2 regions of the Lelliottia sp. EB106-05-01-XG201 genome follow, and region 1 is predicted to be linked to the other one. Evidence: predicted binding sites of a transcription regulator. Region 1 holds the regulator's gene; the other holds the start of a gene.

Region 1 (7,112 bases):
ACCTGGTCACCCAGGATGTCACGTCGCAGGATCTGGTGACGTTATACGGCACAACATTTAATTCCAGCGGTCTGAGAATGCGCGGGAACTTACGCAGCAAAAACGCCGAGCTGATTGAAAAGGTTAGAACCTCCTATGAAATTCAAAACAAACAAACTCAGCCTTAAAGTTATCATTGCCAGCGCGCTGCTGGCCGCCAGCCTCCCCGCGCTTGCTGTAACGGGCGACACCGAGCAGCCGATTCATATCGAATCTGACACTCAGTCGCTTGATATGCAGGGTAACGTCGTGACCTTCACCGGCAACGTGGTCATGACCCAGGGCACGATCAAAATCAACGCCGATAAAGTGGTTGTCACCCGTCCGGGCGGCGAACAGGGCAAGGAGATTATTGATGGCTACGGCAATCCGGCCACCTTCTATCAGATGCAGGATAACGGCAAGCCGGTAAAAGGCCGCGCGTCTCATATGCACTATGAGCTGGCGAAAGATCTCGTCATCCTGACCGGCAATGCCTATCTGGAACAGCTGGATAGCAACATCACCGGCGATAAGATCACTTACCTCGTGAAAGAGCAGAAAATGCAGGCTTTCAGCGAAAAAGGTAAGCGCGTCACCACCGTTCTGGTTCCTTCTCAGCTGCAGGACAAGAACAAAGCTCAGGCCCCGGCACAGAAAAAGAGTAACTAATTCGTTATGGCAACATTAACTGCAAAGAACCTCGCCAAAGCCTATAAAGGCCGCCGCGTCGTGGAAGATGTCAGTCTGACCGTGAACTCCGGTGAAATCGTGGGCCTGCTCGGCCCAAACGGTGCGGGCAAAACCACCACCTTTTACATGGTCGTCGGCATTGTCCCGCGCGATGCGGGCAACATCATCATTGATGATGAAGACATCAGCCTGCTGCCGCTGCATGCCCGCGCGCGCCGTGGGATTGGCTATCTGCCGCAGGAAGCGTCAATTTTCCGCCGCCTGAGCGTCTTCGACAACCTGATGGCAGTTCTGCAAATCCGTGATGATTTGACCTCCGAACAGCGTCAGGATCGCGCCAACGAGCTGATGGAAGAGTTCCACATCGAGCATCTGCGCGACAGTCTGGGTCAGGCCCTCTCCGGTGGTGAACGCCGCCGCGTGGAAATCGCCCGTGCCCTTGCAGCGAATCCGAAATTTATCCTGCTGGATGAACCTTTTGCGGGCGTTGACCCGATCTCCGTCATCGACATCAAGCGAATTATCGAACATCTGCGCGACAGCGGCCTCGGTGTGCTCATTACTGACCACAACGTACGTGAAACGCTGGCGGTTTGTGAACGCGCTTATATCGTCAGCCAGGGCCATTTAATCGCCCACGGCACGCCACTTGAGATCCTCGAAGACGAGCATGTGAAGCGCGTGTACCTTGGGGAAGACTTCAGACTCTGATAGGGTAGAGGTTAAGTCACGCCAAAGCGGGGAAAAACGCTCTGAACATGAAGCAAGGTTTGCAATTAAGGCTCAGCCAGCAACTGGCGATGACGCCACAGCTACAACAGGCGATCCGTCTGTTGCAGCTGTCCACGTTAGAACTTCAGCAGGAACTCCAGCAAGCGCTGGATAGCAATCCACTGCTGGAGCAAACCGATCTTCATGACGAGGTAGATACCCAGGAAAAGCAGGACACCGAATCCCTTGATACGGCAGACGCACTCGAACAAAAAGAGATGCCCGACGAGCTCCCGCTCGATGCCAGCTGGGATGAGATTTACACCGCCGGAACACCTTCTGGTACGCGTGCAGACTATCAGGACGACGAGTTACCCGTCTATCAGGGTGAAACCACCCAGTCGCTGCAGGATTACCTGATGTGGCAGGTGGAGCTCACGCCGTTCACCGAAACCGATCGCGCGATTGCCACCTCCATTGTCGATGCCGTGGATGACACCGGCTATTTGACCGTCTCGCTGGAAGATATTCTGGAGAGCGTCGGCAACGGCGATATCGATCTCGATGAGATCGAAGCGGTGCTCAAGCGCATCCAGCGCTTTGATCCGGTCGGTGTCGCAGCGAAAGATCTCCGCGATTGTCTGTTGATCCAGCTCTCTCAGTTCGCCAAAGAGACGCCATGGATCGACGAAGCGCGGCTGATCATCAGCGAGCATTTAGATCTGCTGGCGAATCACGACTTCCGCTCCCTGATGCGCGTCACGCGTCTGAAAGAAGATGTGCTGAAAGAGGCGGTGAATCTGATTCAGTCCCTCGATCCGCGCCCCGGACAGTCGATCCAGACCGGCGAACCTGAGTACGTGATCCCTGACGTTCTGGTGCGCAAACACAATGGCCGCTGGACCGTTGAACTCAATTCCGACAGCATTCCTCGCCTGCAGATCAACCAGCAATACGCCTCCATGTGCACCAGCGTGCGCAACGATTCCGACAATCAATACATCCGCAGCAATCTGCAGGAAGCGCGATGGCTGATTAAAAGCCTCGAGAGCCGAAATGATACTTTGCTCCGGGTGAGTCGTTGTATCGTCGAGCAGCAGCAGGCGTTTTTCGATCAGGGCGAAGAGTTTATGAAACCGATGGTGCTGGCGGATATCGCCCAGGCCGTCGAGATGCACGAATCGACCATTTCGCGCGTAACCACGCAGAAGTATTTGCACAGCCCGCGCGGTATTTTTGAGCTTAAGTATTTCTTCTCCAGCCATGTGAATACCGAGGGCGGCGGCGAAGCCTCGTCGACGGCCATTCGTGCTCTGGTGAAGAAGTTGATCGCCGCGGAAAACCCCGCGAAGCCACTGAGTGACAGTAAGTTAACCACCATGCTGTCCGATCAGGGTATTATGGTGGCACGTCGTACTGTTGCGAAGTATCGAGAGTCTTTATCCATTCCGCCGTCTAACCAGCGTAAACAACTGGTTTGACACAACCGATAAGGAAGACACTATGCAGCTCAACATCACAGGACACAACGTCGAGATCACTGAAGCCCTGCGCGATTTTGTGAATACCAAATTCGCCAAGCTGGAGCAGTATTTCGAGAGGATCAACCAGGTCTACATTGTGTTAAAAGTGGAGAAAGTGACTCATATCTCGGACGCAACCCTGCATATCAACGGGGGCGAAATCCATGCCAGTGCGGAAGGGCAAGACATGTATGCGGCTATCGACGGCTTGATTGACAAGCTGGCACGACAGCTTAATAAACATAAAGATAAACTGAAACAACACTAATTGTCCGGGCAGTTAACGGGTGCAGGGCGGCCTGTTGTGAAACACAACAGGCCATTTGTACAGTTAGCGCTTAGGTGAAATTATGATGAACAACGATTCCTCGCTTCAATTGAGTCATGTCCTTAACCAGGAATGTACCCGCAGTGGCGTTCACTGCCAGAGCAAAAAACGCGCTCTGGAGATCATCAGTGAACTGGCCGCTAAACAGTTAAGCCTGCCACCTCAGGTGGTGTTCGAGGCCATTCTGACCCGTGAAAAAATGGGCAGTACCGGCATCGGCAATGGCATTGCCATTCCACATGGCAAACTGGAAGAAGACACACTACGCGCCGTCGGCGTTTTTGTGCAGCTTGAAACGCCGATCGCTTTTGATGCGATTGATAACCAGCCGGTGGATTTGCTTTTCGCTCTCCTGGTGCCTGCTGACCAGACGAAAACCCATCTGCATACGCTTTCGCTGGTGGCAAAACGTCTGGCGGATAAAACCATTTGCCGCCGTCTGCGCGCAGCCCAAAGTGATGAAGAGCTGTACCAAATTATCACCGAAGCGGAAGGCAATCAGGATGATGCGTAACCAGGAGATGGCCTTCACATCTGCAGTCGTGAGGAGAAACGGAACATGGTGCTGATGATCGTCAGCGGTCGTTCAGGCTCGGGGAAATCCGTGGCCTTGCGCGCCCTTGAAGATATGGGATTTTACTGCGTCGACAACCTTCCGGTGGTGCTGCTGCCTGACCTGGCGCGGACGCTGGCGGACCGGCAAATCTCTGCCGCCGTCAGTATCGACGTGCGTAACATGCCGGAATCCCCGGAAATCTTCGAGCAGGCAATGAACAGCCTGCCGGAGAACTTCACACCTCAGCTGCTGTTCCTGGACGCTGACCGTAACACGCTGATCCGTCGCTACAGCGACACCCGTCGTCTGCACCCGCTGTCCAGCAAGAATCTGTCGCTTGAGAGCGCCATCGACGAAGAGAGCGATCTTCTGGAGCCTCTGCGTTCCCGCGCGGATCTGATCGTCGATACCTCCGAGATGTCCGTTCACGAGCTGGCAGAGATGCTGCGTACCCGTCTGCTGGGCAAACGCGAGCGTGAGCTGACGATGGTGTTCGAGTCCTTTGGTTTCAAACACGGCATTCCCATCGATGCGGATTATGTCTTCGATGTACGCTTCCTGCCGAACCCGCACTGGGATCCGAAACTGCGTCCAATGACCGGTCTGGACAAGCCGGTGGCGGCGTTCCTTGACCGGCACACAGAAGTTCACAATTTTATCTACCAGACGCGAAGCTACCTTGAGCTATGGTTACCTATGCTGGAAACCAACAACCGCAGTTACCTGACGGTGGCGATTGGTTGTACCGGCGGTAAACATCGTTCGGTGTATATTGCCGAACAGCTGGCCGATTATTTCCGCTCACGCGGTAAAAACGTTCAGTCTCGTCATCGCACGCTGGAAAAACGTAAAACATGACCGTAAAACATACTGTTGAAATCACCAATAAGCTGGGCATGCACGCCCGCCCGGCGATGAAGCTGTTTGAACTGATGCAAGGGTTTGATGCCGAAGTGCTGCTGCGTAACGACGAAGGCACAGAGGCAGAAGCCAACAGCGTGATTGCGCTGCTGATGCTGGATTCGGCAAAAGGACGTCAGATCGAAGTGGAAGCGACCGGCCCGCAGGAAGTGGAAGCCCTGGCTGCGGTCGTGGCGCTGTTCAACGCTGGATTTGATGAGGACTAAGTCCTCATCTAGTACAATTTATTCCCGGTCATAAACCCTTCCCCGCCCAGCTGTCGCATCTGGCGCATAATCCATGCCTGACGATTGCGGACGTACCCTGACGGGGCATCCGCCTTAAAGCGGATGGGGTTCGGCAGTACCGCAGCTAACAGCGCGGCCTCGGCGAGGGTCAGGCGGCTGGCAGGTTTGTGGAAATAGCGCTGAGCTGCCGCCTCGACACCAAACACTCCATCACCAAATTCGGCGATGTTCAGATATACCGTCAGAATACGTTTTTTGCTCCAGACGGTTTCCATGCCTAACGTCAAACCGGCCTCCAGCCCTTTTCGCACCCAGCTTCTGCCATCCCATAAAAACAGATTTTTAGCGGTCTGCTGAGAAAGCGTCGATGCCCCGCGCACGCGGTTTTCGTTGCGCTCATTGTGGGCCAGCGCTTTTTCAATCGCCGAAACGTCAAAGCCCCAGTGATCCGGGAATTTCTGATCTTCCGCCGCAATCACCGCCAGCCCCATCCAGGGGGAGATCTCATCCATGCTCACCCAGTCAGAGTGGGCCACATAGCTGAAATCCCCCGTCAGCCATGCGCCGAGCTGGCGCTCGACCATCACCGCAGAAAACGGCACCGGCAGAATGCTGAAGAGCGCAATACCGCCGCCCCAGAACACCGCCAGCGCCAGCACCACGCGCAGCAAAATGCGTTTCGCCCAGGCGACAGGAGACCGTTTTTTACTCACCGGGAGAGCACCAGAACACGTTCCACCAGCTTCTCAATGCCGGTTGCCGCTTCGGCGATGTTCTGCGCCAGCATGTAGGCTGGGGTAGTGACGATTTTGTTGTCCTCATCGACAACGATATCTTCCACCGGACACGGGACGTGCTCGCCGCCCATCTCTTCGATCACTTCAGCGGTATCGATGTCCGTCCCAATGGTGAGACGCAGCGGGAAATCAAAAATCTTAGGCAGCATTGCCGGGGCGATGCACATAAAGCCCAGCGGTTTACCCGCAGCGTGCATCTGCTGCGCCAGGTTTTTCAGCGCGTCGTCCACCCGGCATTCACTTCCCTGGCTTGCGAAATTACTCAAATTTTTCGCCGCCCCAAAACCACCCGCCACGATCAGGGCGTCCAGTTCATCGGCATTGGCCTGCGCCAGGGGCTGGATATTGCCCCGAGCGATACGCGCGGCTTCAATCAGCACATTGCGGGTTTCAGGCATCGATTCACCGGACAAATGATTGATAACATCTGCCTGATTTTTATCCGGCGCAAAACAGACGGCCTCAGCCCCCTGTTTTGCCAGCGCAAGCAGCGTCAGAACGGACTCGTGAATCTCTGCGCCGTCGTAAACGCCGCATCCGCTCAGGACTACACCCACCTTTTTCATTTCGCTGTTCCTTCTCTCCAACTGTCTGAAGCACATTAATAATTTTGATTAAAACGCTATGCTTCACACATTTCACTGATTCCTGTAACAAATCATTTAAGATTTGCTATCTTATCTGCGTGCGGCCTAAATTTTCAGGCAGCGTCAATGTAGTCACAATACTAAAAAAACAGGCGCAGCCAAGATTTCCCTGGTGTTGGCGCAGTATTCGCGCACCCCGGTTTAGCCGGGGTCATTTTTTTCTGGATTCCACCCAGGCTTTCAACACGTCGACGTCGTTCTGCCACTCTTGTTTCATCTCCTCAACCCATTCACCCACGTTATCCCACCACGCCGGTAAATCCGGAGACTGGATCTGCTGACCCAGCTGCTGCAAATGACGTAATCCGACTGAACCGGCCGCGCCTTTTATTTTGTGCCCCTCTTCGACGATACCTTTCTGATCGCGCGCCGTCAGGTTGGATTCCAGCACGTTCAAATAGCCCGGCATCATTTTCTCGAACACGGCCAGGCCATCGGTAATCAGCTTCGGCCCGACCAAATCGATGTACTGCTCAAGCATCGCGATATCCAGAAGTGATTGTGCTTTTTCGCTCTCTACAGGCGTCATCGTGCTCTCCTCTTCGTCATTGGTATCCCAGAACTTCTTGATCATGGCAGTCAGGGCAGGCACCGCCAGCGGTTTGCTGAGCACGTCGTCCATCCCGGCATCGAGGTACTCTTTTTTGTCCTTCAGCACGTTGGCGGTGAGGGCCACCAGCGGCGGCAGCTC
Region 2 (7,112 bases), 3.1 Mb from region 1:
TGCTCAACCAGCATGTTCACGCCTTGTAGTAGATCAAGTGGTTCGAATCCAGCAACCACTAATGGGCGATGATAGTCGGCGGCGATAAAACCGTAGGCCCCGGTGCCAATCACCATGCTGACGTGACCCGGCGCCAGAAACGCATCGATGCCGTTGTCGGGCTCGTCCAGCAGGCTGCGCAGGGTGGGGATCAGCGTAATGTGCTGACAGAAAAAGAAAAAATTGGTGAGATTTTGCGCTTTGGCCTGCTGGAGGGTGATGGCCGTCGCGGGCATGGTGGTTTCAAACCCGAGGCCGAAAAAGACCACTTTGCGCGCCGGGTTCTCCGCCGCCAGCTTCAGGGCATCCATCGGCGAATAGACGATCCGCACATCCGCGCCGCGCGCGCGGGCCTGCATCAGCGAACCATTTTTCCCCGGCACGCGCATGGCGTCGCCAAAGGTGCAGAAAATCACCCCCGGCTGGCTGGCAATCTCAATGCAGCTGTCGATTCGGCCCATCGGCAGGACGCACACCGGGCAGCCGGGGCCGTGAATGAATTCAATGTTATCGGGCAAAAGCTGGTCGAGGCCGAATTTGAAAATGGCATGGGTGTGGCCGCCGCACACTTCCATGATGCGCAGCGGGCGCGCGGCGGTGTACTCCAGCAGCGAAGCGCGCGTTTTCAGATGCGCGATCAGCTGCATCACCTGTTCCGGGGCGCGATATTCATCAACGTAGCGCATGGTTTAACGCTCCTCGCCAAACAGCAGCGCGCCGACGTCCGGCTCGACTTCAAACATGTTTTGCAGCGCCGCGAGGGTGTCGCGGGCCTCGTCTTCGTTAATCACGCTCATGGCAAAACCGACGTGGACCAGCACCCACTGACCGAGGCGCGAGGCGCCATTTTCATCCACAACGCCCACCAGCGTGAGATCGACATCGCGCAGCACGCCGCAGACTTCGACTTTGGCCTGGTTGCCGTCGATGGCGCGAATCTGTCCTGGAACGCCTATGCACATCGCTCGTTCTCCAGCCAGCTCAGCCAGCTCTCCATGCCGTCGCCTTTGGTGGCGGAAACCATCAGGATTTCAATCTCCGGGTTTACTTCCCGGGCGCAGGCCAGGCACTTCTCGACGTCAAAATCGAGGTACGGCAGCAGATCGATTTTGTTGAGCAGCATCAGCGAGGCGGCGGCAAACATATGCGGGTATTTCAGCGGCTTGTCTTCCCCTTCGGTGACGGAGAGCACCGCCACTTTATGCCGTTCACCGAGGTCGAAACTGGCCGGGCAGACGAGGTTGCCCACGTTCTCGATAAACAGAATGCCCGTATCAGGAAGGGGCAGACGCGGCGCAGCGTCGGCAACCATCTGCGCATCCAGATGACACCCTTTGCCCGTATTCACCTGAATCGCCGGGGTGCCGGTTTCACGAATACGCGCGGCGTCATTCACGGTCTGCTGATCGCCTTCGATCACCGCGCACGGGACGCGCTGGTTCAGGCGTTTGAGGGTTTCCGTCAGCAGAGTGGTTTTGCCGGAGCCGGGGCTGGAAACCAGGTTCAGCACCAGCTGCTGGCGAGCGGCGAAACGCGCACGGTTGCGGGCGGCGAGCTGGTTATTTTTGTCCAGCACGTTGATCTCCACCTCCAGCATTTTGCGCTGGCTCATGCCCGGCGCGTGGGTGCCCGCTTCGCCGTGGCCGTAATGCAGGTCGCCTTCGTCCGATGGCTTCGGCGCAAAGCGCAGGCCGGTCAACGCTGATGCGTTGCGCGGGGCGGGAGAGAAGGGCGCGGAGCGAAACGCGGAGTGGGGGCGATGCTCGTCCCCTTCGATATACAGGTTGCCTTCGGCGCAACCGCAGGTACTACACATGATTTACTCCTGGTCTATTTCGAGGCGCTGGATCTGCAAGCCGTCGTCCGCGACGATCCTAAGCCCGGTGTTTTGACACTGCGGGCAGCTTCGCACTTTCGATGACAGCAGCGTGACGTACTGCTGGCAGGTCTCACACCAGCATTCGGCCTGCTGCTCTTCGAGATGCAGCTCGCAGCCTTCCGCCAGCGTGTCGCGGCACACCAGCTCAAAGCAAAAGGTCAGGGCGCTGGGTTCGACGCAGGAAAACGCCCCGACTTTCAGCCACACGCCGGTGACGCGTTTTGCGTGGTGCTGCTTCGCCTGCTGTTCGATAAGTTCCAGCGCGCGCTGGCAGAGGGTGATTTCGTGCATGACGCCTCCTGATGTTTTAGGCGTTAATGCAATAACGATGCCAGCTTAATTTGAGATAAGGCGTGACGATGTCGGCGCTGACGAAATGACACGTCGACACGCTGATGTTGACAGGGTAGATGATTTAAAATCGATAAATATCAGTAGGATAAAAACTGGCACAGAATCTGCTTAAGAGCCCTCATCTCCATTAACCGGATACCTGAGATGACTATTTGGGAACTTAGCGAAAAAGCGGATTACATCGCGCAACGCCATCAACAATTACAGGAGCAGTGGCACCTCTACTGCAACTCACTGGTACAGGGTATCACCCTGTCAAAAGCCCATCTGCACCACGCCATGAGCTGCGCGGCGCAGGAGGATCTGTGCTTCATCCTCTTTGGCCACTTCACGATTTACGTCACCCTGGCGGACAACTTCAACAGCCACGTCATCGAATACCACGTCGAAACCAAAGACGGCGAAAGAGAGCGAATTGCCCAGGCGCAGTTGATGACTGACGGCATGGTTGACGGCCACGTCAGCACCCGCGATCGCCACCAGGTGCTTGAACATTATCTGGAAAAGATCGCGCCGGTGTACGACGGCCTCTATGCGGCGGTAGAACACAATTTGCCGGTGAATCTGCGCGAACTGGTAAGCGAATCGCGCCCCGCCTGATGTTTGGGTGTCGAGATGTGTCGATATGGCACGTCGTCGTCAAAAATGACACTGTCCAGAGGACTACCCGGTGAACCGTTTTGTAATTGCTGACTCGACGGTCTGTATTGGCTGCCACACCTGTGAAGCGGCGTGTTCCGAAACACACCGCCTGCACGGGCTGCAGTCGATGCCGCGCCTGCGCGTTATGCGTAATGAAAAAGAGTCTGCCCCGCAGCTCTGCCATCAATGTGAGGATGCCCCCTGCGCGGGCGTCTGTCCTGTGAATGCCATCACCCGTATCGATGGCGCGGTGCAGCTGAACGAGAGCCTGTGTGTGAGCTGCAAGCTGTGCGGCATCGCCTGTCCGTTTGGCGCCATTGAATTTTCCGGCAGCCGTCCGCTGCATATTCCGGCCAACGCCAACTCGCCAAAAGCGCCGCCTGCGCCTCCCGCACCGGCCCGCGTCAGCAGCCTGCTCGACTGGGTGCCGGGCGTGCGCGCCGTGGCGGTGAAGTGCGATCTGTGCAGCTTTGACGAGCAAGGCCCGGCTTGCGTGCGCACCTGCCCGACCAAAGCGCTGATTCTGGTTAACATCCAGGATATTGCGCGGACCAGTAAACGCAAACGCGAGCTGACGGTAAACACCGATTTTGGCGATCTGTCGCTGTTTCAGGCGCAAAACGAGGGGGCGAAATGAACGCTGTGACTCTGATTAACAGCGCTGTGGCGTGGTTTGTGGCAGCCGCCGTGCTGTCGCTGCTCTTCTCGTTCCACAAAACTCTCAGCGGATGGACCGCCGGGATCGGTGGGGCAATCGGTAGCGCGATCGCCGCGCTGGCCGGGTTTATGGTGTTAACGCAGGGGATTCATGCACAAGGCCTGATGCCGCTCGTTCGCCACACCGTTCAGCTCACGCCGCTGAACGCTGTCTGGCTCATCACCTTTGGTCTGTGCGGCCTGTTTGTCAGTCTGTTCAACATTGACTGGCATCGTCACCCGCAGACCAAACCCAACGGTCTGCTGATCAATCTCCTGCTCGCCGCCGCCGTCTGCACGGTCGTCGCCAGCAATCTGGCGGCGCTGGTGGTGATGGCGGAAATCATGGCCCTGTGCGGCGTCTTCCTGACCGGCTGCAGCCCGTCCGGGAAACTGTGGTTTGCCCTCGGGCGGCTCGGTACCGTTCTGCTGGCGCTGACCTGCTGGCTGGTGTGGCAGCGCTACGGCACGCTGGATCTGGATCTCCTGAGCGCCCGCGCGCAGATATTGCCGTTCGGGGCGGATATCTGGCTGCCGGGCGTGGTCGGTTTTGGTCTGCTGGCGGGGATTATTCCGCTGCACGGCTGGGTGCCGCAGGCGCATGCCAATGCGTCCGCCCCCGCCGCGACGCTGTTCTCGACGGTAGTGATGAAAGCCGGTCTGTTCGGCATCCTCACCCTTTCCCTGATCGGTGGCCAGCCGCCGCTGTGGTGGGGCGTGGTGCTGCTCGTCGCCGGGATGATCACCGCGTTTGTCGGCGGCCTGTACGCCCTGATGGAGCACAACATCCAGCGTCTGCTGGCGTATCACACCCTGGAAAACATCGGCATCATCCTGCTTGGCTTGGGCGCGGGGCTGACCGGCCTGGCGCTGAACCATCCGGCGCTGATCGCCTGTGGCTTTATCGGCGGGCTGTATCACCTCGTTAACCACAGCCTGTTTAAAAGCACGCTGTTCCTCGGGGCGGGCAGCGTCTGGTTCCGCACCGGGCACCGCGATATCGAAAAGCTCGGCGGTATCGGCAAAAAAATGCCGCTGATTTCGCTCTCAATGCTGGTCGGTTTGATGGCGATGGCCGCCTTGCCGCCGCTCAACGGTTTTGCCGGTGAGTGGGTGATCTATCAGTCCTTCTTTGCTCTCGGCCAGAGCGACGTTTTTGTCGCCCGTCTGCTGGGGCCAATGCTGGCTGTCGGCCTGGCGATTACCGGCGCGCTGGCGGTGATGTGTATGGCGAAAGTCTACGGCGTCACCTTCCTCGGCGCGCCGCGCACCCGCGAGGCGGAAAACGCCCGCTGCGCGCCGGCCCTGATGACGGCGAGCGTAGTGCTGCTGGCTCTGTGCTGCATCGCAGGCGGGGTGGCTGCGCCGTGGCTGCTGCCGCTGCTGGGGAGTGCGGTTCCGCTGCCGCTCGCCACCGCGCACACCGCCGTTTCGCAACCGATGATGGCCCTGCTGCTGATCGCCGCGCCGCTTCTGCCGCTGGTGCTAATGATGTTCTTCAGACGCGACCGTCTGCCCGCCCGTTCACGCGGGACGGCATGGGCGTGCGGGTATGAACATGAGCAGTCGATGGTCATCACCGCACACGGTTTTGCGATGCCGGTGAAAGAGAACTTCGCCTTTGTGCTCAAACTGCGCCACGCCCTGAACCCGGTCAGGATGATCCCCGGCTGGCAAAGCGCGGCTGCGCCCACGCTGTTCCGCCGCCTCGCGCTGGTCGAGCTGGCGGTGCTGGTGGTGATTGTGATTTCACGAGGAGCCTGACATGAGTCTGTTACTGGCATTACTTCAGGCGCTGGTGTTATTCGCCGCTGCGCCACTGCTCTCGGGCATCACCCGCGTGGCCCGCGCTCGAATGCACAACCGTCGCGGTCCGGGCGTACTCCAGGAGTACCGCGATCTCTTCAAGCTGATGAGCCGTCAGAGTATCGCCCCGGACGCCTCCGGCTGGGTCTTCCGCCTGACGCCGTTCGTGATGGTCGGCGTGATGCTGACCATCGCCACCGCGCTGCCGGTGGTGACAGTCGCGTCGCCGCTGCCGGTGCTCGGTGATCTGATTACCCTGATCTACCTCTTCGCTATCGCGCGCTTTTTCTTTGCCATTGCCGGGCTGGATACGGGCAGTCCGTTTACCGGAATTGGTGCCAGCCGCGAAGCGATGCTCGGCGTGCTGGTCGAGCCGATCCTGCTGCTGGGCCTGTGGGTCGCGGCGCAGGTCGCGGGTTCCACCCACATCAGCTTTATCGCGGATACCGTCTATCACTGGCCCGTCGCCCGCAGCGTTCCGCTGATTCTGGCCCTCTGCGCCTGTGCGTTCGCCACCTTTATCGAGATGGGCAAACTGCCGTTTGACCTCGCGGAAGCGGAGCAGGAGCTGCAGGAAGGCCCGCTGACGGAGTACAGCGGCTACGGTTTTGCGGTCCTGAAATGGGGCATCAGCCTCAAACAGCTGGTGGTGCTGCAGATGTTTGTCGGCGTCTTCTTCCCGTGGGGGCAGATGACGCACTTCTCGACGGCGGGTTTGCTGCTGGCGGTGGCGATCGCTGTACTCAAGCTGGTAGCCGGTGTGCTGATTATCGCCCTGTTTGAAAACAGCATGGCACGACTGCGTTTCAACGCCACCTCGCGCATTACCTGGGCCGGGTTTGGTTTTGCCTTTTTAGCCTTCGTCTCCTTGCTGGTGGCGTGATTACAGAGAGTTTTAGCATGTCAGAAGAAAAAGTGGGTCAACAGTATCTCGCCGCACTGCACCAGGCGTTTCCCGGCGTGGTGCTGGAGGAGAGCTGGCAGACCAAAGACCAGATCACCGTCACCATCAAGGTGAACTATCTGCCGGAAGTGGTGGAATTTCTTTATTACCAGCAGGGCGGCTGGCTGTCGGTGCTGTTCGGCAACGACGAGCGCCAGCTGTGCGGCAACTACGCGGTCTATTACGTGCTGTCGATGGAGCAGGGCGTCAAATGCTGGATAACCGTTCGCGTCGAAGTCGATCCGAATAAACCGGAATACCCGTCCGTCACGCCGCGCGTGCCTGCTGCCGTCTGGGGCGAGCGCGAAGTGCGCGATATGTACGGTCTGATCGCGGTCGGCCTGCCGGATGAACGCCGTCTTGTGCTTCCCGACGACTGGCCGGATGAACTCTATCCCCTGCGCAAAGACAGCATGGATTATCGTCAGCGTCCTGCCCCGACCACCGACAGTGAAACCTACGAGTTCATCAACGAGCTCGGCAGCAAAAAGAACAACGTGGTGCCGATTGGCCCGCTGCACGTCACCTCCGATGAACCGGGCCACTTCCGCCTGTTTGTCGATGGCGAAAACATTATCGACGCCGATTACCGCCTGTTCTACGTCCACCGCGGAATGGAAAAACTGGCGGAAACCCGCATGGGTTACAACGAAGTCACCTTCCTCTCGGATCGCGTGTGCGGGATCTGCGGCTTCGCCCACAGCACCGCCTACACCACCTCGGTGGAAAACGCGATGGGGATCGTGGTGCCGG

What was found. The regulator sigma-54, encoded in region 1, starts transcription at its own class of promoters, with help from an activator protein. The targets are predictions, from matches to a motif close to GTTGGCACANNTTTCGCTNT.
Region 2: the regulator sigma-54 is predicted to act here: its motif matches at 2,235-2,254, upstream of hypA (hydrogenase maturation nickel metallochaperone HypA).

Annotation. Positions count from the first base shown of each region.
Region 1 is NZ_JBYTDV010000001.1:4,177,652-4,184,763, forward strand. It holds gene lptC (LPS export ABC transporter periplasmic protein LptC) at 1-167, shown strand, start outside; gene lptA (lipopolysaccharide ABC transporter substrate-binding protein LptA) at 136-690, shown strand; gene lptB (LPS export ABC transporter ATP-binding protein) at 697-1,422, shown strand; gene rpoN (RNA polymerase factor sigma-54) at 1,470-2,903, shown strand; gene hpf (ribosome hibernation promoting factor) at 2,926-3,213, shown strand; gene ptsN (PTS IIA-like nitrogen regulatory protein PtsN) at 3,296-3,787, shown strand; gene rapZ (RNase adapter RapZ) at 3,833-4,687, shown strand; gene npr (PTS phosphocarrier protein NPr) at 4,684-4,956, shown strand; gene mtgA (monofunctional biosynthetic peptidoglycan transglycosylase) at 4,965-5,690, opposite strand; gene elbB (isoprenoid biosynthesis glyoxalase ElbB) at 5,687-6,340, opposite strand; gene arcB (aerobic respiration two-component sensor histidine kinase ArcB) at 6,573-7,112, opposite strand, start outside.
Region 2 is NZ_JBYTDV010000001.1:1,061,719-1,068,830, forward strand. It holds gene hypD (hydrogenase formation protein HypD) at 1-725, opposite strand, end outside; gene AC3WS9_RS04990 (HypC/HybG/HupF family hydrogenase formation chaperone) at 729-1,001, opposite strand; gene hypB (hydrogenase nickel incorporation protein HypB) at 992-1,855, opposite strand; gene hypA (hydrogenase maturation nickel metallochaperone HypA) at 1,859-2,209, opposite strand; gene hycA (formate hydrogenlyase regulator HycA) at 2,417-2,872, shown strand; gene AC3WS9_RS05010 (4Fe-4S dicluster domain-containing protein) at 2,943-3,551, shown strand; gene hycC (formate hydrogenlyase subunit 3) at 3,548-5,374, shown strand; gene AC3WS9_RS05020 (respiratory chain complex I subunit 1 family protein) at 5,376-6,299, shown strand; gene AC3WS9_RS05025 (hydrogenase large subunit) at 6,317-7,112, shown strand, end outside.